DNA from 2 places in the Exiguobacterium sp. EA-TM-5 genome. Region 1 is predicted to be linked to the other one. Evidence: riboswitches for the same ligand, from Rfam matches in the RefSeq annotation. Region 1 holds a riboswitch; the other holds the start of a gene.
What was found. Region 1 has a riboswitch for FMN ahead of ribD (bifunctional diaminohydroxyphosphoribosylaminopyrimidine deaminase/5-amino-6-(5-phosphoribosylamino)uracil reductase RibD). Riboswitches for the same ligand answer to the same signal wherever they lie in the genome.

Region 1 (15,862 bases):
ATCTGTTTTCCGGATTATGCCCGGACGACAGGTGGAGCTGTTTTGATGCCTGCAATCGTTCCATGCTACACTAAAAGCACTATTTGAATGCAAAGGACGGATGATATGCCGAAGTATTTAACCATCTACCATGAGCTCGCGCAGCGTATTCAGGAAGGGACACTTCCTGCTGAGACAAAGTTGCCGTCAGAAACAGAGCTGATGCAGGAGTTCGAAGCAAGTCGCGGGACGGTCCGAAAAGCGATTGATGCCCTGCAAGAGAAAGGCTTCGTCCGCAAACACCAAGGGAAAGGTGTCTTCGTTTTGTCGCAAGAAGCGATTGAGTTCCAGTTCAATGGCATCGTCAGCTTTTCGGAAGCCCATCGCCGGATGGGGCGTCATACCGTCGAGACGGATGTCATCTCGTGTGAGGTCCTCTCCGCCTCTGCTGAGCTCGCTGCGTTATTACATGTGGCACAAGGAACAGACGTGACACGCGTCGAGCGGATTCGTCAAATTGACGGTGAACGCGTCATTCGTGATATCAATCATTTCGTGACTGATCTCGTTCCTGGATTAACGAAAGCTATTGCTGCTGGCTCGATCTATCACTACATCGAGGAGACACTCGGACGCCAGATCAGCTACGCGAAACGAAAAATCGAGGCTCGCCCGGCTACAACTGAAGACCAAGAACGACTCGATCTTCACGATATGACACATGTCATCGTCGTCACGAACGATACGTATTTCTATGAAGGACAGCATTTCGAACGGACTGAATCACGCCATCGTCTCGATAAGTTTCAATTCACTGATATTGCTCGTCGTTGAATATCCGCTGCTAGATGAGGGAATCCGTACATGACGGGTTCTCTCTTTTTTCATTCCATTCAACTTATCTATATAAGTTCTTGACCAACTTATATAGATAAGTTAAGATAAACATGCGCAGATAAGAAAACGTTTTCATTTCAAAAGTGGTCGAGTATGTCACTTCCAAAAAGGAGCATCGAGATGAAACCAAACTATCGTCAGATTGCAGAGCAAATCATTGAGAACATCGGGGGCAAGGAGAACGTCGAACAGGCAGCTCACTGTGTCACCCGTCTTCGTTTAACGCTTAAGAACCAAGAGCTCGTTGATCAAGAAGCCTTACTTGAAGTCCCACTCGTCAAAGGGGCGTTCTTAAACGCTGGTGTTTATCAAATCGTCATTGGAGCTGGAGATGTCGACCGAGTCTATGCCGAATTCATTCAATTGACCGGCTTACAGGCGACGACGATCGCAGATGTCAAATCGTCTGGTGCCGCAAAAATGAATCCATTCCAAAAATTGATCAAAGTCTTTTCTGATGTCTTTATGCCAATCATTCCTGCTATCATCGTCGCTGGTCTCTTGATGGGGATCAATAATCTGTTCGGCATCGAATTTGGTGGTAAGACGATGATTGATCGGTACCCGAATCTGCAAGGATTATGGGACCTCATTAATATGATGGCAAATACTGCTTTCGTCTTCCTCCCAGCACTCGTCGGCTGGTCAGCAACGAAACGCTTCGGTGGAAGTGAGATTCTCGGGATTGTCATGGGTTTAATGCTCGTACACCCAGACCTCTTAAACGCTTGGAACTACGGACAAAGTGCCCTAAAAGGTGAAATCCCGACGTTCAATATCCTCGGTCTCTTTGAAATTGAAAAAGTCGGCTATCAAGGACAAATCCTTCCGGTTCTCGCAGCTGCTTATGTTCTCAGTACGATTGAACGGTGGCTTAAAAAACGGGTACCGAATGCGATTCAATTACTCGTTGTACCGATTACGACGATTACGTTGACAGGATTCCTCGCTCTTGCCGTCATCGGACCGGTCACGCGTCAAGTCGGTGACTGGATTACGATCGGAGTCGTCAATACGTTCGAAGCCGTTCCGTTACTTGGTGCCTTGCTCTTTGGTGCACTTTATGCGCCACTCGTTATCACCGGCATGCACCACATGTTCATCGCCGTCGACTTACAATTAATCGGACAAAGCGGAACGACGTTCATCTGGCCGATGATCGCGATTTCGAACATCGCCCAAGGTTCAGCAACACTCGCGATGCTTTTCCTTGCGAAAAACGTCAATGATAAGAACATGGCATCGACATCTGCCCTATCCGCCTACTTCGGAATCACGGAACCCGCCATGTTCGGGGTCAATCTCCGGTTCAAGTATCCGTTTTACGCGGCACTCGTCGGCTCAGCCATCGCGTCTGCCTTCATCGCTGTCAGCGGTGTTCTCGCTCCTGCGATTGGTGTCGGTGGGCTACCCGCTTTCATCTCGATCGTACCAGGCTCGATTTTATCGTTCATCGTCGGTATGGTGATCGCGATCATCGTTCCTGTCGCCTGTACGTTCTTGTTCCACTATGTCTCAACGAAACGCGCAAAAAAAGCCGCCCTAAATAAAGCGGCGTAATTCTAGAAAGGTGTGTATCTGATGATCACGACAACCGATTGGCGCAAATCCGCCGTTTATCAAATCTATCCAAAGAGTTTCTACAGTCCGGAAGGCAAAGCGACCGGTACGTTACGCGGCGTCACTGCTAAACTCGATTATTTGGCGGATCTTGGTGTCGATTACCTCTGGTTGACGCCGGTCTATGCCTCACCGCAAAACGATAATGGCTATGATGTCAGTGACTACTACGCGATTGATCCGTCTTATGGAACGATGGATGATTTTGAGATGTTACTCGCTGAAGCAAAGCAACGTCATTTGTCCGTCATGATGGACATCGTCGTCAATCACTGTTCGACGTCGCATGTCTGGTTCGAAGAAGGACGTCATCCGGATAGTCCTTACCATGACTACTTCATTTGGCGCGATACGCCGAACGACTGGGTCTCAAAATTCGGTGGTCCTGCTTGGTCATTCGACGAGACAGCTGGCAAGTATTACTTGCACCTGTTCGACAAAACGCAAGCGGATCTGAACTGGGAAAATCCACGTCTTCGGGAAGACATTTATAACATGATGCGCTTTTGGCGCGATAAAGGCGTCAGCGGCTTCCGACTCGATGTCATCAATTTGATTTCAAAGACACCAGGTCTTCCGAACGACCCTAGTGGAGACGGACGTGCGTATTATACGGACGGACCGAACGTTCATGACTACCTGCAAGAGATGAACGAACAAGTCTTTGCTGGGCACGACCTCCTGACCGTCGGTGAGATGTCGTCGACGTCGCTTGAGCACTGCCTTCGTTATTCATCGCTTGAGAATCAGGAACTGAAGATGACGTTCAACTTCCATCATTTGAAGGTCGATTATCCGAACGGCGAAAAATGGGCGGCAGCACCGTTTGATTTCAAGCAACTGAAACAGATTTTCTCGGATTGGCAATCGGGTATGAACGGACAAGCCTGGAACGCGATCTTTTGGTGTAACCATGACCAACCACGCGTCGTCAGCCGGTTCGGTGACGACGTCACGTATCGCGTCGAGAGTGCGAAGATGCTCGCGACGACACTTCACGGCTTACAAGGTACACCTTATATCTATCAGGGAGAAGAGATCGGGATGCCAAATCCGGACTTCACGGATCTGTCTGACTACCGCGATGTCGAGACGTTAAATGCCTATCAAGAAGCTCGGGACAAGGGTGTCGCGGAAGAAGAGATTCTTGCCGCGATTCGTCAAAAATCGCGTGATAATGCGCGGACGCCAATGCCGTGGTCGGATACACGTAACGGTGGTTTCAGTACGAGTGAACCGTGGATTCCGGTCTCGCCGACGCATGATCAAATCAACGTTGAGACGGCTGTAGCGGATCCGGACTCGGTCTACCACCATTACAAACGGTTGATTCAGCTCCGAAAACAGTATGACGTGCTCACGGACGGTACGTACCGGCTGTTGACACCAGACGATTCGTCACTCTGGGCGTACGAACGCGCAACGGACGAGGAAGAATTATTCGTCGTCTCGAACTTCTACGGGACGGAGACGACGTTCACGTTACCTCGTGATGGATCGGATTATACGGTGTTGCTTCATAATTATAAGCAGATGCAGACGGACGAACAAAGACTCATGTTACGTCCATACGAGTCACTCATGCTCTATCGCAAGAAATGATTCGGTAAAGCTGAAGAATCAATGGTCTCACCGCTAGTTTTTACAATGAATGTCTCATCCTCGCTTTACACTAAACAAAAGAGGCACGCTTCCGAGTCTATCTCCACGGAAGCGTGCCTCTTTCTTTTAATTTAGTTGAAACACTTCCTGCATAGTTGTGCTTCTTCTATCCATACGATACTACGAAACTTTCCGATTCGCTTCTTCTCGTTTCAACTGTTCGCGGAACAGTCGTGTCTCAGCAATGACGACGCCAGACAATCCAATCAAGCCGATTAAGTTCGGAATCGCCATCAAACCATTAAAGACATCGGAAATCGCCCAGACCATGTTCAAGTTCGTCGTCATCGCACCTGCTCCAGCGACTAAAACGAATAAGATACGATACGGTAAGATCGATTTTTGACCAAATAGATAATAAATCGACTTTTCACCATAGTATGACCACCCGAGGACAGTCGAATAAGCAAACATAACGAGCCCGATCGTGACGATGTACTTTCCAGCAGGACCGAGGAAGACTTCAAAGCTTGCTGTCGTCAACTCAACGCCTTCTAGTTTCGTGTCCAACTGTCCACCCATGACGAGTGTCAGACCCGTGATTGAACAGACAACCAATGTATCAAGGAACACTTGCGTCATCGAGACGAGTGCTTGACGTCCCGGAAAGTCCGTTTTTGCGGCTGCTGCCGCAATCGGAGCGGAACCGAGTCCTGCTTCGTTCGAGAAGACACCACGCGCGACACCATAACGAATCGCCGCCCCGATTGCCCCACCTGTGATGGCTTCGTTTGAGAACGTACTGCTGAAAATCGTTGAGATCGCACCTGGAATCAAGTCATAGTTCATGACGAGAATCAGTAGACCACTTCCGACATAGAAGAAAATCATGAACGGAACGAACAAACTAACAACTTTCCCGATCGATTTGACCCCACCGAGAATAACGACTCCCGTCAGTACCATCAACGCAATCCCCGTCACGTAAAGTGGTACATCAAACGTCGATTTCATTGCGAGTGCGACCGAATTCGTCTGGACACCGTTCCCGATCCCGAATGCGGCGATCGAAGCGAATGCGGCAAATAAGACACCGAGCCATTTTTGCTTCAGTCCACGTTCAAGATAATACATCGGTCCCCCTGCCATCTGTCCTTTTTCATCAACGACGCGATATTTGACGGCAAGAATCGCTTCCGCATATTTCGTCGCCATTCCAAATAAACCGGACAACCACATCCAGACGATCGCGCCTGGTCCGCCAAGGACAACAGCGGTTGCGACACCGACGATATTCCCTGTACCGACGGTCGCAGCGAGTGCTGTCATTAATGCTTGAAAGTGACTGATATCACCTTCTGACTTGTCATCCTGATGTTTCGAAAACGCAAGCTTCAGCGCATACGGCAGTTTGGTAATTTGAATGAATCCTAAGCGAATCGTCAAGTAAATCCCCGTACCGACCAACAGGATGAGTAACGGTGGTCCCCAAACAAAATCGGACACCTTACCAATCCAGTCACTAAATGAATTTCCCATTCGTGTTACCCCCTCTATGTAATCTATAGTTCTTTACCATTTTTTCAGAATTTACTGATAATTGTCAAACTATTTTTTCATAAAACTATTTTGATACTTATTTTTTTCAATAATAAGTAAATTTTTTACTTGTGACGATATAATCAAGAAAATGAATAGTTCATCTCGCAAAACAAAGGAGCGAATCACATGAAGATTAAAACGAAGCTTATCTTATTGTCCTCCATCCTTTTGCTTAGCTTAATCGGGGTCGGATTGTACGGTGGATTCTCATTAAGTCGTGTCGATCAAGAGAGTCAAACGATTACTTCTTCCTGGATTCCTGGTCTGAACTTGTCGCACGAAACGAATACAGCGTTATCCGATTTACGGCGTGTCGAGTTGTTGCATATTCAAGAAAATGATCCAGAAATCAAAGCAGGCTATGATAAACGTGTCAAAGACGGTTTAGCGACCGTTGACGCGAATCTGGCGAAATACGAAAAAACGATCTATTTGAAATCTGATCGTCAATTATTTGATGATCTTGCGAAGAAATGGCAAACATTTAAAGAGACGACCGATCGTCTTCTTGCCCTCAGTACACCAGAAACCCAAAAAGAAGCTGTGACGTATTATGAAGGAGCCAGTCGTGATTCCTACTTCGCTGTTTCCGATCAATTGACGAAAATCGTGAAATTCAACAATCAACAGGCTAGCACAAATGGTGACACGATTACGCAAGCTGCTAATACTGCCCATCTAATGCTATTTACGATCATTGGTATCGTTGGATTGCTCGGTGTCATTTTTACTGTCTTGATTTTACGTTCGATTTTTGGTCCCCTTCGTCAATTGCAGGCAAAAACACATGAACTCGCAACGCAGGGTGGCGACTTGACTGCCCAACTCGACGTCGTGCGTAATGACGAGATTGGTCAAATCGCCCAGTCGATGAATCAATTCATCGCTCATTTACGGACAATCATTGTCCAAGTCGATGATACGGCAACCCACGTCGTGTCGACCTCGCGACATGTCTCTGGTCGAATCAGTGAACTCGATCAGGATATGGCATCGACTTCACATACGATTGAAAACTTATCGGCTGGTATGCAGGAGACAGCTGCTTCTGCCGAAGAGATGAACTCGTCCGCTGTCGATATGGAAGCAACGATTCATGAGATCGTCTCTGGCGCAGAAGCGAATGGAAAACGCGCCCAAGAAGTTGGTGGTCGCGCTGAATCGCTTCAAGTCGTCGCCACGGAAGCGAAACAGACCGCTACTCAAATTCTCTCTGAAACGAAAACGCGACTTGAGGATGCGATGACACGAGCAAAAGCCGTCAAGGAAATTTCCGTTTTGTCTGACGCGATCCTCTCAATCGCGGCGCAAACGAATCTATTATCCCTTAACGCTTCGATTGAAGCAGCACGAGCCGGCGAAGTCGGTCGAGGCTTTGCTGTCGTCGCGGATGAAATCCGGAAACTCGCCGAGAGTAGTCGGGACACTGTTGAACAAATCCAAGATGTCTCGTTATCGGTCATCGATTCCGTCGAACACTTGAATGCCGCATCCGGTGAGATGCTCTCTTTCATCGATACGAAGGTCGTCAAAGACTATGATTTGTTTGAAGATGCCTCGATTCAATACCGTGATGATGCGCAATTATTCGGTGATGCAGCAGAACATTTTGCTGCTCAAGCCGGTCAACTTCAAGAACTGACAGCAAACATGCTCGGTGTCATTCATGACGTTGCGGTCACCGTCAATGATGGGGCACAAGGGACACAATCGATGTCGGAACAGATCAATCATTCCGTCCAAGCGTTCCGGGATGTCCATCAACAAACTTCCGTCAGTCAACAGCAAGCAGAATCACTAAAAGAGGTATTACGTCAATTCCAAGTCTAAATAATAAGCCCCCCGCTTCTGGTTGGAAGCGAGGGGCTTATTATTTATTGTGCAGCACCTGTGAGTGGTTGCGCATCTTTTGTCTCTGCAGGGAGTTTGATTTCGTTGATTTCATTGAATTTCGAGAATGTTGATTGATTTTTCATCGTGAAGTCCGTATCTTTTTCAACTGCGAAGACCATATCCATATCGAGTGATTTCGGATAGAATGTTTTCGCATCATACGTCATCGTATAGTTCATTTTCTTATAATCAATGCTGTCCATGGCGTCTTTCATTTGCGCCATTTGTCCTGTTTGCTCTAGCGAATCCTTCATAAAGGCTTTGAGGTCGTCACCCTTTAGTTTGACGTCGATTTGATAGACGTCACCCTCTTTTTTCGCTGTCCAGTTGTCTTTGTACTTTTTCAACAGCTTGAGATTTTGATCCGTCGATGCCGATGACTCCATTGCTTCGACCATATCGCCTAGTTCCGAGACATCTTGAACGAGCCATTGTCCGTTTTGCGATAAATACATCTTATCGTCGACGATATAGCTCTCAATCGACATGTCTTTACCGTCCTGTGGATTTTTCATCGTCATCGTCTGATGCATCGTAAGCGGCTTCTGAATGATATCAGCTGATACCTTTTGATCCATTGTCATCTCACCTGCTTTTGAGTTGACTGTCCCTTCCATGTGGAACGATTTAATATCTTTTTGAGCGGCTGTCGCTTTATTCAGTAATTCCGTATTCGAGAGTTCCCCCGACTTCGTCGAACCAGATCCACTGCCACTCCTTGTATCTGTTTGTCCATCTTGACATCCGGCAAGTCCAATTGATGCTGCAACGATCCCGGCTGCTACCCACCTTGTTTTCTTCATATTCATTTCCTCCTTCATGCGCGTTACCCTGATTTACGAAAAACATTGGAAAATGTTTCAAAGTTTCTTTATTACACCATTACCGTTCTCCTTGAAAACGAATCCTCAAATTTCAAATCTACTATCCTTTTTTTGAAATTTGATTCATTATCCGCACGTTTTCCGCAAAAAAAACAGGATGACGGAATATACCGTCACCCTGTCTCTGTTCCATTAGATCGTCCGTAAAAGATTTGCCATCTCGATTGCTGAAACTGCTGCTTCGTAACCTTTATTCCCAGCTTTCGTACCGGCACGTTCAACCGCTTGCTCGATCGAATCCGTTGTCAGAACACCGAAGATGATGGGAACGCCGGTGTCGCGTGACGCACTCGCGACACCTTTTGCGACTTCATTACAGACATAGTCATAATGCGACGTCGCCCCACGGATGACGGCACCAAGCGTGATGACAGCATCATATTTACCGCTTTTCGCTAACTTTTCTGCAACGAGTGGAATTTCGAATGCTCCAGGAACCCATGCTGTATCGACAGCATCTGCTGCAACACCGTGACGACGGAACGCGTCGTTTGCTCCTCCGACGAGTTTTGATGTAATCAATTCATTAAAACGTGCAGCGACGATCGCGACGCGTAGTCCTTCTCCTGTTAAGAAACCTTCGTAAATCATGATGTGTGTCCTCCTTGGATGTCGAGCAAGTGCCCGAGTTTTGTTTGTTTTGTTTTCAGATAACGCTGATTTTCCGGCTCGATCGGTACTTGATGTGGGACGCGTTCGATGATTTCGATGCCTTCTTGTTCGAGCACCCGTTGTTTATCCGGATTATTTGTCATTAAACGGATCTTCGTCACGCCAAGATCACGTAACATGTTCGCTGCGACCGTATAGTCACGCATGTCCGTCGGATAACCAAGCGCATGGTTCGCTTCGACCGTATCGAGTCCTTGTTCCTGCAACTCGTAGGCTTTTAACTTCGCCATCAGACCGATGCCGCGGCCTTCCTGACGTAGATACAAGACAGCTCCGCCTTCTCGCTCGATCCGCTCGAGTGCCGCATCGAGTTGTGGACCACAATCGCAACGCTTCGAACCGAAGACATCCCCTGTCAGGCATTCTGAGTGCAGACGGACGAGCATTCCGTCGTGCGCTTCACCCGACAAGACGGCGACATGTTCCTTCTTGTCTTGTGTCGTATAGCCGATCATCCGAAACGCTCCGAACGTCGTCGGAAGTAACACTTCCGCTTCCCGTGTCAACGGGCGCTCAAGATAAGCGACGAGTGCCTCGATCGTGATTAGTTTTAAATCATGTTCTTCCTTATAAAGAAGTAAATCGTCAACGCGCGCCATCGTGCCGTCTTCCTTGATGATTTCACAAATGACGGCGATTTCGTCACTACCCGCGAGACGGGCAAGATCAATGCCTGCTTCTGTATGTCCGCGACGTTCTCGGACGCCACCCTCTTTTGCAATCAACGGAAAGATGTGTCCTGGTCGTTTGAAACGCTCCGGTCCATCCGTTAACATCCGTTGAATCGTCAGCGAACGTTCCTCGGCACTGATGCCGGTCTTTGCTTCTTCATGATCGATACTGAGCGTGAATGCCGTACCGTGCGGATCGGTGTTGTTCGCCGTCATCGGTGCGAGTTCCAGTCGCTGGGCAATCCGCGGACTGACCGGTACACAGACGAGCCCTTTTCCGTATGTGATCATAAAGTTGATGTTTTCTGGTGTCGCATGTTCTGCGAGCATGACGAGATCCCCTTCATTCTCACGGTCCTCGTCATCACAGACGATGATCGGTCGTCCTTTTTTTAAATCTTCTATCGCTTCTTCAATCAAGTCGAATCCATTCATTACATGTCGCCTCCTAAGAATGCTTCCCAGTCCGTCTGCTTCTCGTGTTGCGTGAAATGATAAAGATGTTTCGCCATCATGTCACACTCGATATTGACGACTGCGCCGCTTGCCAATCGATCGAACGTCGTTACTTGACGGGAGTGCGGAATCAGTGAAATCGAGATCGTTTCCGGCGTGACACGTTGTAAGGTCAGGCTCGTGCCGTTGATCGCAATCGATCCTTTCGGAATACAATACTTTTGCCACGACCCGACATCAAACGTATAGACCATCGCTTCCCCGTCCGGTCGTCGACTGATCAGTCGCGCCGTCCCGTCGATGTGTCCACTGACGAAATGTCCACCAAAACGACCGTCTGCTGGCATTGCTCGTTCAAGTTGTATCGGGCTCCCGACACGATATGTGCCAAGTGCCGTCGAACGAATCGTGTCATGGACGGCATCTGCCGTGAAGCCAGTCGGACTCATGGACGTGACGGTCAAACAGATGCCGTCGACGGCGATGCTATCACCAATCTTCGTTCCTTCGAGCACCCGGTGTGCTTCAATTTCAAGCGCTAAACCGTTCGGTCGCGGAATCTTTCGTTTTAACGTCCCGACTTCTTCAATCAATCCGGTGAACATGGCGTCTCCTCCTTTCGGATATACGTCAGATGAAGATCCGGTCCAACCGTTTCGATCTGATCGATTTGAAAACGATCTTCGATATCGTGTTGACCGGTCCACGCCTCCCCTTCAAAAATCGATGGTGCCTGGTAAACTTCGATTCGGTCGACAAGATCTGCTTCAAAGAACGCTGCTTGGATCGTTGGTCCACCTTCAATCAAAATGCTCCGGATATCTTGTTCGTATAACCGCTTTAAAATCGCTTCCGGCGTCTCATACTCACCGACTAGAACGGTCACTTGATCGTGACTAATGCGCGGTACACTCGTTAGCCAATAGGTTGGATTTTTACCATCCTGGAAGACTTGTGCCGTCTCCGGAACCCGACCACGACGGTCGACGATCACTCGAATCGGTTCGATTCCCATTTCGGTACGTAATGTCAGTGCCGGATCATCGACGAGCACTGTCTCACTTCCAACGAGAATCGCATCATGGCGACCACGCATGGCGCGACCATGTGCCCGCGCCTGTTCTGATGTGATCCAGCGCTGTTCACCCGTCGCAGCGATCCCGTTCATCGTCTGAGCGATTTTGACGGTCACGGTCGGACGTTTTCGTTCGATCGTTTTCCAGAACGTGTCGTACAGTGCTTCCGCTTCGCGTCGTAATAATCCGACCTCAACTTCGACACCAGCATCCTGGAGCCGCTTAATTCCTGAACCAGCGACGATCGCATGTTTGTCTTCCGTAGCGACGAAGACACGTTTGATTCCTGCTTGCAGAATCGCTTCCGTACATGGCGGCGTCTTGCCATGGTGATTACATGGCTCGAGCGTCACATAAAGATCAGCGCCACGAGCAGCTTCTCCCGCCATCCGTAGGGCTTCGACTTCCGCATGCGGACCACCGGCAAATCGGTGTGCACCAAAACCGAGAATACGCCCTTGTTTGACGATGACACAGCCGACACTTGGATTCGGACTTGTTTGTCCGTTTAACATCTGTGCTAATTGCATGGCATAACTCATCATCTGTGACATCGCGTTCACTCCTTTCAAATGAAAAAAGACGCCCCTTGAAAAGGGGCGTCTGTATAGAAGGGTTCACGAAATACACGGTTCGCTTTCTGCTTTTTTGCATGCAGAAAGAGACCATCTCCTGAAAACATTTTTTCAGAAAACAGCTTGAATCGCGTCGTTTCGTTCTTCTCCCATCCGGACTTTACCGTCGGCCTTGGAATCTCACCAAGTCAGCCATGATGCGTACATCACAGGTCGCGGGCTCATCGATCAATCGATCGCATCACCGCCGGTTGGGATTTTCACCCTACCCCGAAGAACTGGATTATTGAGTTATACAATTTTAGCCTAGCATATCTTTTTCAAGAAAACAAAGCGGAAATGCTTCTGTCTTGTCACTTTTTTGATTTCGTTCCACTTCTGTCACCCATCGCCAATTCCTGATCGACTACATCCCAAAAACGACTGGAGCACTTGATATCAGTACGTCCAGTCGTTATTTTTTACTTACAAATAGCCGTTCTTCCGGTCATGGAATTCTTGGGCAATCGCCCCGCGCGTCCGTTCATCGGCAAGGACACGAAGTGCTGTTCGAGCAAGGATTTTCGCTCCTGCAATCAATGCCTCATCCCCTGCTTCTGAACGAGCCGCTTCTTTGAACGCTTCCGTATGGGCAACGAGATCGTCTGGTCCAATCTTGATGTACGGATGGATCGTTGGGATGACTTGACTGATGTTGCCAGCGTCCGTCGATCCGAGACCTGGTCGTTCGTCGAGGTGCACGACTTGGCCAAGCGCTTCTGCTTCTTCTTGGAAGAGACGATCAAACGTCCGGTTGAAGACGAGGTTGTCGACTTCATTTTGGAACGCGATGACGTCAAGCGTCGCCCCAGTCGCAAGTGCCGCACCTTGTGCGACCGCTTTGACTTTCTCCGTGACGGCATTGAGTCGTTCCCGTGTCGTCGCCCGGATGAAGAAACGTGCTTTTGCATATTCTGGAATGATATTCGGTGCATCGCCGCCATGGGTGATGATCCCGTGGATCCGGACATCGTCCGGCAATTGTTGCCGCAGAGCATTGATCCCATTAAAAAGCTGGATGACCGCATCGAGTGCGTTGATCCCTTCTTCCGGTGACGCCGCTGCGTGCGCCGGACGACCGGTAAAAGCAAAATCGAGTGGATCGACCGCAAGGGAAGAACCGGTGATCCGCGTTTGTCCCGACGGATGAACCATCAAGGCTGCATCGATCCCTTCAAGCAACTGATGTTTGACGAAACTGCCTTTCGCACTGCCGTTTGGTCCCCCTTCTTCAGCCGGAGTCCCGAGGACGACGACACCCCCACCGACTTCATCGAGTACTTTACTGAGCGCAATCGCTGCTGCGACACTCGTCGTTCCGATGATGTTGTGCCCACATGCATGACCGATGCCTGGCAACGCATCATATTCGGCTAGAAAAGCAATCGTCGCACCTGGTCGGTCACTCGACTTTTTCGCAAAGAACGCTGTCTCGTGCCCAGCGACGCCAAGTTCTACCGTAAAGCCTTCAGCCGTCAGGCGTTCTGCATGTAGTCGCGAAGCAAAGAATTCTTCGTTACCGATTTCCGGTGTCGCATGAATCCGGTGACTCGTCTCAAGATAGGATTCCCGTTTTTGTTCGATGTCCTGTTCAATCGTCTCTACCCATGTCGTGCGTACTGGTGTCGTCATACTGTCCACTCTCCTTTTGAATTTATTCGCCGATGTCACTTAGTGGAACGAACGTCGGGATTGAGCTGCCTTTATACTCTTTTTTAATGAAAGCCGCGACATCTTTTTGTTGGTAAAGCGACGCGATCTTTTTCAGTTCTTTTTTGTTCTTGTCTTCCGTCCGTGTTGCAATGATATTGATGTATGGTTTGGCTGTTTCGTTCTCATGGACAATCGAGTCCTTGATCGGATTGAGTCCTGCGTCAACAGCAATACCGTTATTAATGATCGACGCAGCGACGTCCGGTAAGACGCGCGGTGTTTGCCCCGCAACGATTGGGACGATTTTCAGTTTCTTCGGATTTTCGACGATCTTATCGACTGAACCATTGCCGTCAAAGTCGTCCGGCAACTTGATTAGACCTGCTTCTTGCAGTAATAAGAGGGCGCGTCCCATGTTTGTTGCTTCGTTCGGAACAGCGATTTTGCCACCGACTGGAATGTCTTTGACGTCCTTGTATTTATCTGAGTAAATGCCCATCGGTGCAATGACAGTCGTTGCGATCGGTGACAGCTTCAACTTATGTTCCTTCTTGAATGCGTTGAAGTAAGAAATCGTCTGGAAAGCATTGGCGTCGATCTCGCCCTCAGCCAGTGCCATGTTTGGCTGGACATAATCAGAGAACTTGACGAGCTCGATTTTGATGCCCTCCTTCTCTGCTTTTTTCGCGACGTAGTCCCAAACTTGAGTATCCGAACCGCTGACCCCGAGTTTGATCGTCTTTTCGTCTTCTCCCGATGCTGAGCACCCGGCAAATAAAATCGTCGTTAGTGTTGCTCCAATCGCTACTGCTTTTTTCATGGCTGAATCGCTCCCTTTGATTAATGTCTTCTAATTTTTCGTGCGACGATGTTACCTGTCGTCTGTAAGCCTTGAACTAAGATGACGAGAATCCCGACCGTGATGATCATGACTTTCGTGTCGAATCGTTGATAACCATACGTGATTGCTAAATCGCCCAGTCCACCGCCACCGATCGCGCCTGCCATCGCTGACGCCCCGATCAACCCAACCGTCGCGATCGTTAAGTTAAGAACGAGTGAACCGAGTGCTTCCGGTAAAAGGAAGCGGAAAATCGTTTGGAATGGCGTTGCGCCCATTGCTTCTGCTGCCTCAAGGACACCTTTATCGACTTCAAGCAAGGAACTTTCGATCAGCCGTGCCATGTACGGTGCGGCGTAAAAGACGAGTGGGACGATGGCGGCTTCGGTTCCGATCGACGTCTGAACGATCAACCGTGTCAATGGGATGATCGCGACGAGTAAGATGATGAACGGAATCGAGCGGAAGATATTGACGATGCTATTGAAGAACGTGAATAGCGGGACGTTCTCAAGTAATGCGCCTTTTCGTGTGACGACGAGCAAGATGCCAAGCGGTAAGCCGATTAAGGTCGAGAATAAGAGTGAGACGGATACCATCGTCATCGTTTGCAAAAATGCTGTCCAGATATCACTGTAATTAACTAGCATCAGCTAGCACCTCCTCGACCGTCACTTGTGCTTGATCAATGTACTGTAAGGCTCGTTTCACTTCAGTCGCTTCACCAATTAATTCAACGAGCAAAGTGCCGAACGGCGTCTCCTGCAACTCCGTGATGCTACCGTGCAAAATGTTGACATCAACATCAAAACGTTTCGCAACTTGTGACAAGAGCGGCTGCCCTGTGTGATGACCGAGGAAATGAATCTTATAGATTGGATTCGCATTCCGTGATTCGATCAACTGGCGAATCGATGCTGGAATCTCGTCATGCATGACGGACCGGACGAAGTTTTTCGCTGTCTCAGTCTGCGGGTTTGAAAAGACATCAAAGACTGTTCCTGACTCGATCAGCTTCCCGGCTTCGATGACGGCGACGCGGTCGCAAATCTCCCGAATGACGCCCATCTCATGGGTGATCAAAAGAATCGTGATCCCGTATTCGGCATTGATTCGTTTCAATAATTGCAGAATATGATGTGTCGTCTGAGGATCGAGCGCTGACGTCGCTTCGTCACATAAAAGGACGGATGGTTGCGTCGCTAGTGCACGAGCGATACCGACACGTTGCTTTTGTCCACCGGATAATTGATCCGGGTAATGATCTGCCTTATCCGCCAGATCGACGAATTCGAGTAACTCCGTCACCCGGCGGCGAATCTCATCTTTTTTGATGCCTGCGAGAACGAGTGGCTTCGCGACATTCGTAAAGACCGTGTTCGCATTCAATAGATTGAAGTGT
Region 2 (15,862 bases), 400 kb from region 1:
AAGAATTGTCGTACCTTGATCTTCCACACGAGATGAACCCATTCCTCGGTTACCGTGCGATCCGTCTTTGCCTTGACCAAACAGACTTGTTCCGTACACAATTGCGCGCACTTCTTCGTGCAAGTGCATACGGTAAACTCGCTGTCATGTTCCCGATGATCGCAACAATCGAAGAGTTCCGTGCTGCAAAAGCTCTTCTCCTTGAAGAGAAAGCAAATCTCCAAGCTGAAGGCGTTACAGTATCAGAAGACATCGAAGTCGGTATGATGGTCGAGATCCCAGCAACTGCGGTCATGGCTCGTCAATTCGCAAAAGAAGTCGACTTCTTCTCAGTCGGAACGAACGATTTGATTCAATATACGATGGCAGCAGACCGGATGAACGAAAAAGTATCATACCTTTACCAGCCGTTCAACCCAGCGATCTTGAACCTCTTGAACAACGTCATCACAGAAGCACACAAAGCAGGCAAATGGGTCGGCATGTGTGGTGAGATGGCAGGAGAAGAATTGGCACTCCCAATCCTTCTTGGTCTTGGTCTTGATGAGTTCTCGATGTCAGCATCATCTGTCCTTCGCGCACGTAGCTTGATGACACGCCTCAACAAGTCAGAATGTGAAGCAATCGTTGAGCAAGTTCTCGATATGGATACAGCAGAAGAAGTCGTCGACTTCCTCAGCACGACATTCGATATCAAAAAATAATTCCTGTAGACGAATCTGGAGAAATCCAGGTTCGTCTTTTTTTGTCTTATTAAACAAAAAAACAACGCCCCTTTCTAATAAGAAAGAAGACGTTATCTAAACGTGATTATTGAGCTTGTTTTTTCTTTGCTGGAGCCGTTTGTTCCGATAAAATCGGACGCTCATTCCCCATCAAGAAGATAAAGATGACACCAAGCACTGCTGGAATCAACGCCCAGAAATAGACGGTTGAGATGGATTCCGCAAGCGACGTCTTAATCGCTGTCGCAACTTCTGGTGGCATCTTCGCAAACGCATCAGCCGTTGGGAACTGTCCACCCGACGGCGCTCCACCTTGTGGCAAACGATCGGAGACAGCGGACGTGAACGTTCGCGATTGAATGATACCAAGGACCGTGACACCAAGCGTCATCCCGATTGTCCGGAATGTTGATCCCATCGAGGTCGCTGCGCCACGACGTTGCATCTCGATTCCATTGATACTCGCTAGATTCAACAAGGAGAAGCTGAATCCAACCCCAAATCCGAGGATAATCATATAGATTGTTACTGCAGTTCGGGATGTATCCAGCGTCATCGTACTGAGGAGATAGACACCGAGTAAGAAAAAGACAGCTGAGACGATCATGACGTTCCGGAATCCAAACTTATTCGGCAATTGTCCACCGAGTTGTGCCGAGATGACCGAGGCAATCAACATCGGCATCAAGATCAGACCGGAATTCGTTGCGCTTCCACCGAAGACACCTTGCACGAAGATCGGAATGAACACACTCGCCGAGATGAAGACGAACCCGTAAAAGAAAGCCACGCCTTGTGTTGCAGCAAAGAGACGACGCCGGAACAGACTGAACGTAATGACTGGATCCGCTGCGCGTCGTTCAGCGAACGCAAAGGCAATGAACGAAACGAGGGCTGCTCCAAATAAGCCGAGAATTTGTGGTGAAGACCAAGCATATTCCTTCCCGCCCATTTCTAGCGCGAGCAAGAATACAATCAATCCTGCCACCAGTGTAACCGCACCGACATAGTCGATTTTTTGTGTCCGGTGAACTGGTGATTCTTGATAAAAGACCGTTACGAGTCCGAGGGCAATCAAACCAAGCGGGATATTGATGTAAAACACCCAGCGCCAGTCAAGGGAGTCTGTCAATACGGCGCCAAGTAATGGACCAAAGATACTCGAAATTCCAAAGACTGCTCCAAACAGACCACTGACCTTACCGCGTTTTTCAGGTGGGAAGATATCAAAGATAATCGTAAAGGCGATTGGCATCAACGCTCCTCCACCGAGTCCTTGTAATGCGCGATAAGCAGACAGCTCAATGATCGAGTCTGCCATCCCGCATAAGATACTACCAACCATGAAGAGTAACATGCCAAAGAGGAAGAATCGTTTTCTTCCATACATATCACTCAGTTTACCGAAGATCGGCATCCCCGCGACGGTTGCGATCATGTAGGCAGATGTTACCCACGCATACTGATCAAACCCGTTTAGTTCGCTGACGATTGTCGGCATTGCCGTCGCAACAATCGTATTATCCATTGCTGCAACTAAAATCCCAATCAATAATCCAATGACGACAGGTGTCGTATTCGTTTTTGTTGTAGTCGAAGACATCGACGCACCTCATTTCTAAAAAAATTAGCTAACTCTTATAATAGCTAACTCATTGTACCATCATATGTGCAAAATCTCATTATCAAATGTGCTCTACTATATTTTCACACAAAAAAAGACGGATCGCTCATGACGATCCGTCACTTTGATTTCTTACTCTACACGATACGAAATCGCTTCTCCTGCTTCGACCGTCCGTCCAACATCAACGTCGACTTTTCGATCGCCGCTATTTGTGACGATGATTGGTGTCAGTAACGATGGGACGAGTGGTCGCACTTGCTCAAGGTCGACATTGAGCAGTGGCGTACCCGGTTCGACACGATCGCCAGCTTTCGCCAACGCCTCAAATCCTTTCCCTTCGAGCGATACGGTATCGATACCGATATGAATCAGGATTTCGTCTCCATTATCCGCAAGAATTCCGATTGCATGTTTCGTCGGGAAGAAGGTCGTGATCTCACCTGAGACTGGAGAAACAACATATCCTTCTGTCGGTTCGATCGCATATCCGTCGCCCATCATGCGTCCGGAGAAGACTTGATCCGGTACATCATCAAGCGAACGGATGATACCGCTCAACGGTGCGACATAACCATCTTGTGGCACGTAAGCACCACCACGATCTCCTGCGAGAGGACCCGTATCGGCTGTACCCGATTCAGAAGTTCGCGCTTCATCTCCTGTTGGAACTTGCGGAATCGGATCTGCTTCCGGTGTCTCTTTCGGACGATAGTTTGGATCCTTCATGATATCTGCCATCTCGGTCTTGATGCCGTCAGATTTTGGTCCAAAGATGGCTTGGACGTTATCCCCGACTTCAAGTACACCAGCAGCACCAAGCTCTTTCAAGCGATCCTTGTTAACACCTGATTTATCATTGACCGTAATCCGAAGACGCGTGATACAGGCATCGAGGTGTTTGATATTCGACGGACCACCGAATGCTTGTAGAATCTCATACGGAAGATCGCCTGCTTTTGCCGTTGATGTAGCGGCACCCTCCTTAATTGCTTCGCGTCCTGGAATCTTCAGATCAAACTTCGTGATGACGAAGCGGAATCCGAAGTAATAGATGACGGCGAATACTAAACCGACTGGAATGACGAGCCACCACGAGGTTCGGTTCGGTAAAATTCCGAATAACGTATAGTCAATCAATCCACCCGAGAACGTCATCCCTATCTTGACGTTCAATAAATCCATGATCATGAATGAAAGTCCAGCAAAGACTGCGTGAACAGCAAACAAGAGTGGTGCAACGAATACGAATGAAAACTCAACTGGCTCAGTGATACCAGTTAGGAAAGAAGTCAAGGCAGCCGAGAAATACAAACCTTCGACGGCTTTACGACGATCCTTCGCAACAGTATGGTACATCGCAAGACAGGCTGCCGGCAGACCAAACATCATGAATGGATATTTCCCGGTCATATATGTTCCTGCCGTGAATGGTACACCATCCTTTAATTGTGCGAAGAAGATCCGCTGATCCCCGTTGATAATCGTTCCGGCTTTATCCGTATATTCACCAAACTGGAACCAAAAACTTGAATACCAAATATGGTGAAGTCCAAACGGAATCAACGAACGTTCGACGAGTCCAAAGATGAAGGCAGACAGCGGTTCATTTGCTTCAATGATTGTTTTTGAGAACGTATTGATGCCTGTCCCGATTGGTGGCCAAATATACGAGAGCGCAAAACCTGCGACAAGACTGAATAAAGCAGTGGCAATTGGAACAAAACGTTTTCCTGCAAAGAATCCGAGGAAATCAGGCAGTTTGATTTTAAAGAATTTATTATAACTGTACGCTGCTATCAAACCGGCAATGATCCCTCCGAATACCCCCATCTGCAAGGTCGGTATCCCAAGGACCGTCGCATACGACAAGTCACTCGCCTTTTGTGCTTCCGTGATTTTTTCGGGTGTAATCTGTAAGAATGAACTGATGACCTTGTTCATGATCAAGAAACCGACGATGGCTGCTAAGCCGGCGACCCCTTCTCCGTTCGCAAGACCAATCGCGACCCCGACGGCAAACAGTAATCCGAGGTTCGCAAAGATGATATCACCTGCATCCTGCATGACTCGCCAGATGACGACTAGCGAATCATTTTCGAGGAATGGCAAGTATTGCGTTAAGTTCGGGTTTTGAAACGCTGTCCCGAACGCAAGCAATAACCCCGCTGCCGGTAAGATCGCTACCGGTAACATCAGGGCCTTACCAATCCGCTGTAAGACACCAAACACGTTTTTCCACATGCGTATATTCCCTCCTTTATTTAAACAAACTACTTAGTTCATACCCTAAAATATTCTAGCGCAAAACGATTCTAAAAGATTTTTCCAAAAAAAATGAGCCCTTCCACAGAAGGACTCATTCCTAAAAACATTAGACTGTTTTTTCTTGTTTGCGTGATGCAATGACGGCTTGGATCTCAGACTTGATGTTGTCTGATTTCGGTCCGTAGATTGCTTGAACGTTGTTACCAACTTCAAGGACACCAGCAGCACCTAATTTTTTCAACTCATCTTTGTTAACTTTTGATTTGTCGAGAACTTCGACACGAAGACGTGTGATACAAGCATCTAAGTGTTTGATGTTCGATTCAGAACCGAGTGCATCAAGGATACCTTCAGCAAGTTCAGAACCTTGAACAGATGATGTTTCTTGAACTTCATCTTCACGACCTGGTGTTTTCAAGTTGAACTGACGGATTGCGAAACGGAATCCGAAGTAGTAGATGACAGAAAGTGCAAGACCGACGACGATAACGAGCCACCACTGCGTGCGTCCTGGAAGAACACCGAAGAGAAGGAAGTCGATCAAACCACCAGAGAATGTCATACCGATCTTAACGTTCAACAATTGCATTGTCATGAACGAAAGACCTGCGAAGACTGCGTGAACTGCGAACAAGATTGGAGCTACGAACAAGAATGCGAATTCGATTGGCTCTGTGATACCTGTCAAGAAAGCTGTAAGTGCTGCTGATCCAAGAAGACCACCAACGACCGCACGACGCTCAGGGCGAGCTTCGTGGTACATCGCAAGTGCTGCTGCTGGAAGACCGAACATCATGAACGGGAATTTACCAGTCATGAACGTACCAGCTGTTAATGTTGCGTTGTCTTTCAATTGTGCGAAGAAGATCGCTTGGTCACCATGAACGACTGTTCCTGCTGCATTCTTGTACGAACCGAATTCGAACCAGAATGGTGCATAGAAGATATGGTGAAGACCGAATGGAATCAACGAACGTTCGATGAGACCAAAGACGAATGCTGCGAGTGTTGGGTTTTTCTCCATCATGAAGTGCGAGAACGAGTTCAAGCCATCTTGCGCGAACGGCCAGACGAATACGAGAACAAGACCTGCAACCAATGAAACAACTGCTGTGACGATTGGAACGAAACGTTTACCAGCAAAGAATCCAAGGAACTGTGGCAATTCGAGATTATGATACTTCCCGTACGCCCAAGCTGCGATCAGACCGATGATGATACCACCGAATACCCCAGTTTGAAGTGTTGGGATACCGAGTACGTTTGCATATCCTTGACCGTTAGCGACCATTTCAGGTGTAACGCCGAGCCATACGCTCATCGTTTTGTTCATGATCAAGAATCCGACGATCGCTGCAAGTCCGGCTGCGCCGTCCCCTGCAAGACCAATTGCGACACCGACCGCGAATAAGAGTGCTAAGTTACCGAAGATGATATCCCCAGCTGCTTCCATCAATTTTGCAACCTTGATGATTGCATCATTTTTTAAGAACTCGAGTTTTGATGTCAAGTTCGGATTTTGCATCGCGTTACCGAATCCGAGTAGGATACCGGCAGCTGGCAAAATCGCTACAGGAAGCATCAACGCTTTACCGACACGTTGAAGAACAGCAAAAATCTGTTTGAACATGTGTGTTTCCTCCTTTTCCTGTTAAGAGCGAAGAATGATGAATAATGCCAATGATTGAGACGAAAAAAGTCAGACATCTGACCGTTTTTTTACAGAAAAAAATCAGGCACGAGCGGATTGTAGACAATAGACTTATCCCGTTGAATAACGGAAATAAAGCTTCTTGCCCGACATCCCACTCATGCCTGATCGTATCAGTAACACGTAGTCCGTGCGGTCATTTACCTGAATCGTACTGCACTAAGCGTTGCAGATGCATCGTAAGATACGTCGCCTCACCGCGCGGTACCGCTTTCTTCAACTGACGTTCCATGATGGACATCAGCTCCCAAGCAGTATCATAGCATAGCGGATATTCTTCACGCAATAGCTTTTCTACTTTTTCTGGAGCCTCTAGATACTCCCCATTGGAAACCCTTTCAATCGCTGAACGAAGATGCCGAATCAGACGCTTGTAATCAAGCGATTTTCGGTCGATTTTAATCTCCAGTCGCTGTTCGATATGACTAGCAATTAAACCGACGAGCTGATGATGGCGGTTGACTTCGAGTACGTCTTTGAAGTTCGTCGCTGAATGAATATGAAGTGCAATGAACCCTGTCTCGGCTGGAGGCAAGTAAAAATTCATCTCAGCACTTATGAATTCGACGATTTCTTCAGCAAGTGCATACTCTTCCGGATACAAAGCTTCCGTTTCGGCAAGAAATGGATTCGTGACTTCCATTCCCTGTTCTAGTCGCTTGAACGTAAACGTCAAGTGATCCGTCAATCCAATATGGATATGCTCATCGACTCGTTTACCAAAACGGGTCTCAATCATCGAAACGATCTCGTTCATCAGTGCAATGAAGTTCTCATCCAGATGACCGACGAGCGCCTTATATTGATCCTGTTCTTCTTTATCCTTCAACGTGTAGACTTTTTCCAACTTGTCGAGATCTGTCAGTTGATCGCCTGGCTTCCGACCGAAGCCAATCCCTTTCGCGAGGATAATGACTTCCTGATTCGCACCAGTCGAACAAATGACGACATTATTATTCAATACCTTGATAACGTGGTACATTTGTTTATCCATTCGCTCTCAACCCAATCTGCTCTTACACATTTATTTAAAGACATTGTTTTTATTATAACGGTTTTTCAGACACGAAAAAAGCCTACTTACTCAAGTAGACTTTAAAACATTTGGTAACCGCTCTTACGCAAGAAACGAATAGATAGACCGGCGATGATGATTCCAGCAAAACCAGCTGCGAACATCGTGATATCCGCTGCCTGTAGACCAGCAATCCGGTCTCCGAGATTCGGAATCGCTTCACGTGCATTCGTGAAGTATTCGAGCGTTGATTGGTTGTCGATCATCATGATGATGATGATCGGATAGAGTACGAGCATCACCCATGTACTCCGCAACAACATGTTTAAAATGAATCCGATACTAAAGAACATGACGAGATAAAGAACACTCCCGATCACGGCTTGAATGATATGCATACTGTTCCCCCTTTGAATCTCTTCTAGTATAACCGACAAAAAAGGCAAATGCACGAGTGTACATTTGCCTAAAACGTGAACTTAGAACTTCCCTTTTTTGATCGCAAGACCAAGCTTTTTCAGTTCGAAGAAGTGTTTGTTATCGATGACTTTTTTCATGAACGATGCGTTGCGACCGTAGATCTTCTTACCGAAGACCATGCCGATGCCGTCTTTGTGACCAAGTGAAGCGACTGTTCCTTTGTTCTCATACGTGAACGACGATGTTTGACGTCCTGTGATGAGTGCTGCAATGTTCTCAGCGACTTTGTGTGCTTGTTGTGTCGCGATTTGTGCAGTTGGAGGGTACGGACGGTTCGAACTTGGATCCATGACTGCTGAACAGTCACCGATCATGAAGACATTGTCGTGTCCTGGAACACGAAGATCTTCTTCGACGACGACACGGTTACGCATCGCTTCAAATCCAGATGCTGCAACGACTGGGTTACCACTGACGCCACCCGTCCAGATGATCGTGCTTGCTTCGATCGTTTCAGTAGTGTCGCCTTGAAGCGGACCGAATGTGACACTTCCTGGTCCACATTCCTTGATGCCGTTACCGAGTTTGAACTCGACGCCTTGGCGCTCAAGCCATTTGTGTGCGTAGTTGACGAGATCAGCGTCGAATCCTGGAAGGACTGTTGGTGCTGCCTCGATGTTGACGACGCGAACGAGTTCGCGTGGGATATCATATTGTTTGCACAGTTCTGGAATACGGTTGACGAGTTCACCCATGAACTCGATTCCTGTAAATCCAGCACCACCAACGACGATCGTCAAGAGTGAACGATCTTGTGATCCTGTTGTTTTGTACTGTGCGAATGAGTAATCGATATGTTCCTTGATTTTACGGACGCTGTTCAACGAGCTGATCGTCAGCGCGTGTTCCTTCAATCCTTTGATACCGAATGTTTCAGGAACACCACCGAGAGCAACGACGACGTAATCGTAAGGAACTGTTCCGCCATCTTGTAAAAGAACTGTTTTTGCAGCCGTGTCGACTTTCTCGACGATCCCTTTGACAAGCTTGACGCGAGACGGGTTGATGACATCATTAATGTAGATGCGCGCTTGCTCCGCAGACATCGTACCTGCAGCTGGTTCGTGCAACCAAGTTGTTTGGTAATGATAGTCGTGTTTGTTAATCAACGTGATGTTCGCTTGATCGACGCCGAGTTTCTTTTGAAGGTTGACTGCTGTGATCAATCCACCGTAGCCTGCTCCAAGAATAACAATGTTAGGTGTGTTCATGTTCTGATACTCCTTACGAATCGTAGTTTTGTTGTGATTTTCTTCACATTCAATTACAGACGAATGCTCAAAAATTTTGTTCAAATAATGTTCACATGTCTATAAGCCTATTGAAACACTTTTTAGGAATGATTGCAAAAGAAAAATGTAAATTCCCTTAAAAAAATGTGAGATGTCCCGCACTTGCACCTGAACCCCCTATTTCCTATATAATAGACCTATCCAACGCTAGGAGGGAATCAGATGCACCAACCATATGATGTCACGATCATCGGCGGCGGTCCAGTCGGACTGTTCACCGCGTTTTATTCAGGAATGCGCCAGATGAAGACGAAGGTCATCGAGAGTCTACCTCAATTAGGTGGTCAACTCGCTACGCTTTATCCTGAAAAATATATATACGATATCGCCGGTTTTCCGAAAGTAAAAGCGCAGGAACTGGTCGATCGTCTACTTGAACAAGCGAATGAATTTGATCCGACATACGTGCTCGGAGAAACGGTCATCGCTTACGAACGTATGGATGATGGAATCATCCGCCTCGTCACGAACAAAGGCGAGCATTATACGAAGACCGTCATTTTGACGGCAGGAAACGGTTCGTTTGCTGCGCGTCCACTCGGCGTCGCTGACGCGGAGCGCTTCGAAGAAACGAACTTGCACTACTTCGTCAACGACATGGAACGTTTTAAGGATCGCCAAGTCGTTTTACTTGGTGGCGGCGATTCCGCAGTCGACTGGTCCTTGATGCTTGAACCGATTGCAAAATCCGTCACGCTCGTCCACCGTCGCGATAAGTTCCGTGCCCATGAACATTCGGTCGAACTGTTACACGATTCGTCCGTCAACGTCATGACGCCATATACGCTCGAATCGGTCACAGGTGAGACGCACATCGAAACGATGACGTTCAAGCATGCTGAAAGTGGAGAAGTCGTCGTCGTCGCTGCTGATGATGTCGTCTGTAACTTCGGTTTCGTCTCGTCACTCGGACCATTGAAAGAATGGGAAGTCGAATTCGAACGGAACTCGATTCGCGTCAACTCGAAGATGGAGACAGCGATTCCCGGCGTCTTCGCTTGTGGTGATATCGCGACTTACGAAGGACGCGTCAAACTGATTGCAACTGGCTTCGGTGAAGCTCCGATTGCTGTCAATCAGGCGAAACTTCTTGTCGACCCATCTGCTCGTCACCCGCAACACTCAACTAGCTTGTTCGAAAAAGTAACGAATCATTCTTAAGATACATGTAATTGACTATAAGTGATAAGAGGTCGGATTCCGGAATACATACCGGAGCCCGACCTCTTATTTTCATAGAATTACGCTAGGGCGTGCCCCCATATCTTCGACTCCTACAGGAAGAAAAAGCACGATTCATACGTATGATCTTTCAATCCATTTGAACTGGAATCCGGTAAACCCGTTGCACGAGCTCCACTCCACCGCGCTCAATCATCGATTCCTCAATGACCTGACCACCGAATCGCTCGTAAAATCGACATGCTGGATTATCCTGCAAAACAGCGACCTGCATCGTTCCATACTCTACTAAGTCAGAAGCAATACGTTGAAACAACGCTTTTCCAAGTCCCAGTCCTTGAGATCTCCGTAATACATAAATCGCGTACAACTCCCCTTCACGCGCATCACTTCGACTCGGTCCACCTTGCGCAAAGCCAACGACTTCCTCTTCTGACATAGCGATATAGACACGTTGGTCGACTAACGTCTGCTCCCATTGTTTCGTCCGTTTCTCGTAAGATAACTGTGCTAAATAAGAATCAGGGATGATTCCTTGATACGTCTCCCGCCAAGCGTTGATATGAACGCGAGCAATGGCCGACGCCTCTTCAAGACGTGCTTCACGAATCTTCATAACGCAATGATGAAGCGACGTGTTTCGCGCCCGTTGCGAACAGTCGGTTCGATTTCCTGTCCGCCGTTCGCTAAGATGACACGACGCGATGCGAGATTATCAACACCACAGGTCAATAGCACTTGATCAAGTCCCCGTTTACGCGCTTCTTCAAGCGCAAGCTGAAGACCTGTCGTCGCATAGCCTTTCTTACGCTCGGATGGTCGAATACCATATCCGATATGCCCGCCATACAATTTCAAGTTTTCCGTCAAATCATGCCGAAAATTCAATGCTCCGACGATTCGTTGTCCATCGACCATCCAATACGTCGAATGCGTGACAAGACCCGGTCTGACTGTCGTTTCCATTTCTTTAACCTCCGCGAAATAGGTTGAGAGCGGCTCATACGTATCCCCGACCGCTTCCGGTACGATCGTTTCGCCCGATTCTCGCCAGTCTTCTAAAAAAGCGCGGTACTCTGTTTCCCATGCGAGGGTTGGCTTCATCAACTGCATCATTGGTGATTACGCACCTCCTCTTCAATCAAACGATCGAGCCAGTCATCGATATGCTGGAACTGATACCCTGCTTGTTTCGCAGCTGTCGTGTCCATATAGAAATCACGTTCTGGCGCTAGGGGCGACTCATCCTCCCCTTTGCTAACGAGTTGACTCGTTGTTCCTGCGACACGGTCAATCTTATCCATCAGATCTTCAATCGATAGGACACCGTCGCTTGCAGCATTGATCGGACCTGTCATCTCGGAACGACCACACCACTCAAGAAAAGCTGCTGCTTCATAACTCGAAATATAGCCCATTTTTGCATACGTGTTTTCAGCAACGATCGGACGACCGTCAAGCGCCCTTTTGATATGGAAGACAAGCCGTTCCGTATAATCATCTGGTCCGAGGACAACAGGAAAACGAACGGCAACCACAGGGAACGTCGCCCGTTGAAAGAAATAACTCTCCGCTTGGCGCTTTCCTTCCCCATAACCATGTTCCTTCTCAAGATCATATTTTCCGGGAAACGGATTGTAGGCGCGTTCCGTAATATTCGCTCCACCGTCTTCATAAACAGACATCGTTGACGTCAATACATACCGTCCGACTTTTCCTTCAAATGCGTCGATTGCGAGCTTGGCTTGATACGGCGTGAAGCAGATGTTGTCATAAATGACATCCCAGTGCTGTTGACTCAAGTCCTTCATCGTACTGCTTGATGTCCGGTCTCCTTTAAAGAATGTCAAGCCCTTCGCGACTGGTGGAGTATGCTCGCCGCGTGTGACGATCGTCACATCATCTCCCGAATCGGCTAAGCGAATCGCTAAGCGCCGTCCGAAATAACGTGTTCCCCCGAAGATCAATACTTTTCTCATCCTGAAGCCCTCCCTATTCGTAGTAGCATTCACTCTCTGTAATATTTCGAGTCAACGGAACAGGTCTCCTGTATGTAGACAATAAAAAAATCGTGGACGATGTCCACGATTGTATCAATCAACAACCACCCGGTGTACCGGCATTCGTTGCCGTACGGAATGAAGTTCCGCAACCACATGTTGCGATGGCATTCGGATTCGTGATCGTGAATCCACCGCCAAGCATTGACTGTTTATAATCGACTTCCAGTCCTTTGACGACCGGATAATCTTTTTCGTCCACGATGACGGTCACGCCGTGCTGTTCGAAAACGAGATCCGTTTCTTTTTGTTGATCGAATCCCATTCCGTACGACAGACCACTACATCCACCACCTTGGACGAGCATCCGAAGATTTCGTTCATCTGCTGGTGCCTGCGCCATCATGTCCTGGACTTGTAACGCTGCTGCCTCCGTTAAATGGATCATGTCATCACCTTCCTTTTCTTTAGTATACGCAACTTTTGAGCGAATCGAAACCTAGTTGCTTGAAACCATCTTGAATTCGTTGTATAAATGGTATGTACAATAAAATAATCGTTCCATCTTCAGGGCAGGGTGAAATTCCCGACCGGCGGTAAACAACTCATATGAGTTGAAGCCCGCGAGCGAATAGGGCGCTATTTGCTGATTCTGTGTAATTCAGGAGCCGACAGTATAGTCTGGATGGGAGAAGATGGCGGCATGAGTTTGAATTTGATCGATTTTGCAATAATCGATTAGGTTTATTTAATGCGGACTTCTCCCCTGTTGATTTCATCAATGGGGGTTTCTTTATGGTCGCAGTCATGCCAATACTTCATCGAGAGGAACGAGCAAAAGGAGACAATACTCGTATGAAACGCACACAAAAAATGGTCACTCTGTCAATGTTAGGTTCAATCTCGTTTGTTCTTATGCTTATCAATTTTCCACTACCGTTCTTACCGAACTATCTGAAGATCGACTTCAGTGATGTTCCTGCTCTCGTCGCAGCGATCATGTTCTCACCGGTCGCAGGTGTCATCGTCGAAGCATTGAAGAACGTGTTGTACTATATCTTCCGCGGAAGTGGTGTTCCGGTCGGAGAATTCGCTAACTTCGCTGCAGGCGTTGCATTCGTACTACCTGTCAGCTGGTTCTACCACAAAAAGAAATCAACACAAGGTCTCGCAACAGGTCTCGTCGCTGGTACGATCACGATGGCACTTGGTCTTGCGATCCTCAACTATATCTTGATCCTTCCAGCGTATGCATGGTTCCTAGGTATGGACTATATGGCGGATCCAGCTGTCAAATGGACAGCGATCACAGCCGGTATCTTACCGTTTAACGTCATCAAGGCACTGTTTATCTCGGCACTCTTCATTCCATTGTTCTTGAAACTACGACCATGGATGATGCGCCGTCAACAATCTGCTTAATCCGAAAAGCTGCGCCCGCTGACGGACACGAATCCCCTCGTTCAAACGAACGAGGGGATTTTTTAGCTATGCTCACAGCTCATTCTCTTCGATTTTCAGGTAAATCTTCTCGAGCAACTCTTCCGGTGTTTCGCCTACGACGGTCTCACCATCAACGAGACAAAAATGATCGAGCGAACAAATACCACAATAGCCGAGACAACCGTATTCGACGACGTCAACATTCGGGTCACGTTCGAGTTGTTCCATGACGACCTGTGTACCAGCCGCTAAGTTACTAATACAAAATTCAATAATCGGATTCACTTTTTTTCCTCCTTCAAGCAGGAAACGACCTGCCTCATGTCGTATTATACAAGGTCAGACTGATTTAGGGGAACTAAGGGGGATTTTACGTTATGAAGCAATTGGTCGTACTTGGCGGAGGATATGGTGGAATGCGGATTTGTGAGCGATTCAAGGACGAGGAAGTTGCCGTCACGCTCGTTGACCGTCTACCGTACCACGCACTCAAAACGGAATATTATGCACTCGCAGCAGGTACATTATCAGATCGGGATGTCCGGATTGAATTTCCGGAGGGGAAACATCTTACCTATAAATATGGACATGTCATCAAAATCTCACCCGAGACGAACACGGTCCATCTGCAGGACGGATCAGAATTATTTTATGATGACTTGATCATCGCTCTCGGTTGCGAGGATAAATACCATAACATTCCGGGTGCTCAAGAATTTACATATAGCATCCAGACACTTGAAGAATCACGAAAGACACAGCAAGCCATTTGCGGACTCTCACCAGGGTCTGTCGTCTCAATCGTCGGCGCTGGTCTATCCGGTGTCGAACTTGCCAGTGAACTGCACGAGAGCCGGAAAGATTTAACGATCCGATTGTTCGACCGCGGACCATCCGTCTTGTCGTTCTTATCGGACAAAGTCTCTTCTTACGTTCAAGAATGGTTCGAGGAGCATGACGTTGAAGTCATCAACAATTCGAACGTCACGCTCGTCACGGCAGACGACGTGCGTAACGGCGACGATACGTACCCATCCGACTTAACGATTTGGACGGCGGGTACACAACCGGTCAAAGTCGTTCGCGATCTCGGTTTTGCTGCGGACAGTGGTGGTCGAATCAAATTAACAGACCACCATCATGTACCGGAATACGATAATCTATTCGTCATCGGTGATTGCGCAAGTCTACCGTATGCACCAAGTGGTCAACTCGCAGAACATCAGGCAGAACAAGTCGTTGATGTCTTGCAAGCCAAGTGGCAAGGTAAAAAATTACCGAAGTTGCCAGAAATCAAACTGCGCGGAATGCTCGGATCACTCGGAAAATCAGACGGGTTCGGAATCGTCATGGGTAAACAGGCGCTGACAGGAAAAGTCCCACGTCTCTTGAAGTCCGGTGTCTTATGGAAACATAAAAAGATTAAATGAGTAAAAGAGGTATCCGACTCGGGATACCTCTTTTTTCGTTCACCCCGCCTGACTTAACTTCGCATCGATCGCCGCCGTGATCGTCTTTAATTTAACGTACCCCTCGTCAATCATCTCGTCATCTAGAACAATCAACGGGTAAAAATAGACATCTTCTTTCAGCGCTTCCGTCCATTGATCCGCTGCTGCTGTCTCGAAATCGATATAACGTAACGTCATCGCTTGCTCATATTTCCGCCCGAGTACGGCTTGTAACCAGCTGAACGTCTCTTCCGAGCTGGGTGCCCCGACACAACTCGGACAAGTGACTGCTGTTCCGTAAACCGTGATTTCCATCTTGAAGTCCCCCTTTTCAATTCACTCCTCTTTAGTATACAAGTTTTCCAGATTGAGAACATTTTTCAACCCTGTTACAATGAAACTATACGAAAGGATGTGTTTACGCATGGAAATGTTTGATCAAGTGAATGAAGTTCTTGAAAAATTGCGTCCGTTCCTTCTTCGTGATGGAGGAGACGTTGAACTCGTAGATGTAGAAGACGGAATCGTAAAACTCCGTTTGATGGGAGCTTGTGGTAGCTGCCCAAGTTCAACAATCACATTGAAGGCCGGTATCGAACGTGCCCTTCTTGAAGAAGTCGCTGGCGTCGTTGAAGTCGAACAAGTCTTCTAATACATGAAATCCCGAACGA

Region 2: it holds a riboswitch for FMN, as region 1 does, so the genes downstream of both, ACV3PA_RS06260 (ECF transporter S component) here and ribD (bifunctional diaminohydroxyphosphoribosylaminopyrimidine deaminase/5-amino-6-(5-phosphoribosylamino)uracil reductase RibD) in region 1, are expected to answer to the same signal.

The regions. Positions count from the first base shown of each region.
Region 1 covers NZ_CM132670.1:802,217-818,078, reverse strand. The annotation lists gene treR (trehalose operon repressor) at 106-813, shown strand; gene treP (PTS system trehalose-specific EIIBC component) at 997-2,436, shown strand; gene treC (alpha,alpha-phosphotrehalase) at 2,458-4,098, shown strand; gene ACV3PA_RS04365 (alanine/glycine:cation symporter family protein) at 4,279-5,637, opposite strand; gene ACV3PA_RS04360 (methyl-accepting chemotaxis protein) at 5,827-7,530, shown strand; gene ACV3PA_RS04355 (DUF6612 family protein) at 7,575-8,396, opposite strand; gene ribH (6,7-dimethyl-8-ribityllumazine synthase) at 8,610-9,068, opposite strand; gene ribA (GTP cyclohydrolase II) at 9,065-10,255, opposite strand; gene ribE (riboflavin synthase) at 10,255-10,881, opposite strand; gene ribD (bifunctional diaminohydroxyphosphoribosylaminopyrimidine deaminase/5-amino-6-(5-phosphoribosylamino)uracil reductase RibD) at 10,866-11,906, opposite strand; FMN riboswitch at 12,065-12,209, opposite strand; gene ACV3PA_RS04330 (M20 family metallopeptidase) at 12,393-13,598, opposite strand; gene ACV3PA_RS04325 (MetQ/NlpA family ABC transporter substrate-binding protein) at 13,621-14,439, opposite strand; gene ACV3PA_RS04320 (methionine ABC transporter permease) at 14,460-15,110, opposite strand; gene ACV3PA_RS04315 (methionine ABC transporter ATP-binding protein) at 15,100-15,862, opposite strand, start outside.
Region 2 covers NZ_CM132670.1:1,206,614-1,222,475, reverse strand. The annotation lists gene ptsP (phosphoenolpyruvate--protein phosphotransferase) at 1-704, shown strand, start outside; gene ACV3PA_RS06315 (MDR family MFS transporter) at 811-2,328, opposite strand; gene ptsG (glucose-specific PTS transporter subunit IIBC) at 2,482-4,593, opposite strand; gene ptsG (glucose-specific PTS transporter subunit IIBC) at 4,724-6,247, opposite strand; gene glcT (glucose PTS transporter transcription antiterminator GlcT) at 6,465-7,322, opposite strand; gene ACV3PA_RS06295 (YuiB family protein) at 7,424-7,741, opposite strand; gene ACV3PA_RS06290 (NAD(P)/FAD-dependent oxidoreductase) at 7,823-9,034, opposite strand; gene ACV3PA_RS06285 (NAD(P)/FAD-dependent oxidoreductase) at 9,278-10,276, shown strand; gene ACV3PA_RS06280 (GNAT family N-acetyltransferase) at 10,428-10,913, opposite strand; gene ACV3PA_RS06275 (GNAT family N-acetyltransferase) at 10,910-11,413, opposite strand; gene ACV3PA_RS06270 (NAD-dependent epimerase/dehydratase family protein) at 11,410-12,276, opposite strand; gene ACV3PA_RS06265 (HesB/IscA family protein) at 12,395-12,745, opposite strand; FMN riboswitch at 12,857-12,998, shown strand; gene ACV3PA_RS06260 (ECF transporter S component) at 13,153-13,719, shown strand; gene ACV3PA_RS06255 (YuzB family protein) at 13,792-14,025, opposite strand; gene ACV3PA_RS06250 (NAD(P)/FAD-dependent oxidoreductase) at 14,118-15,170, shown strand; gene ACV3PA_RS06245 (DUF1462 family protein) at 15,210-15,506, opposite strand; gene ACV3PA_RS06240 (NifU family protein) at 15,616-15,843, shown strand.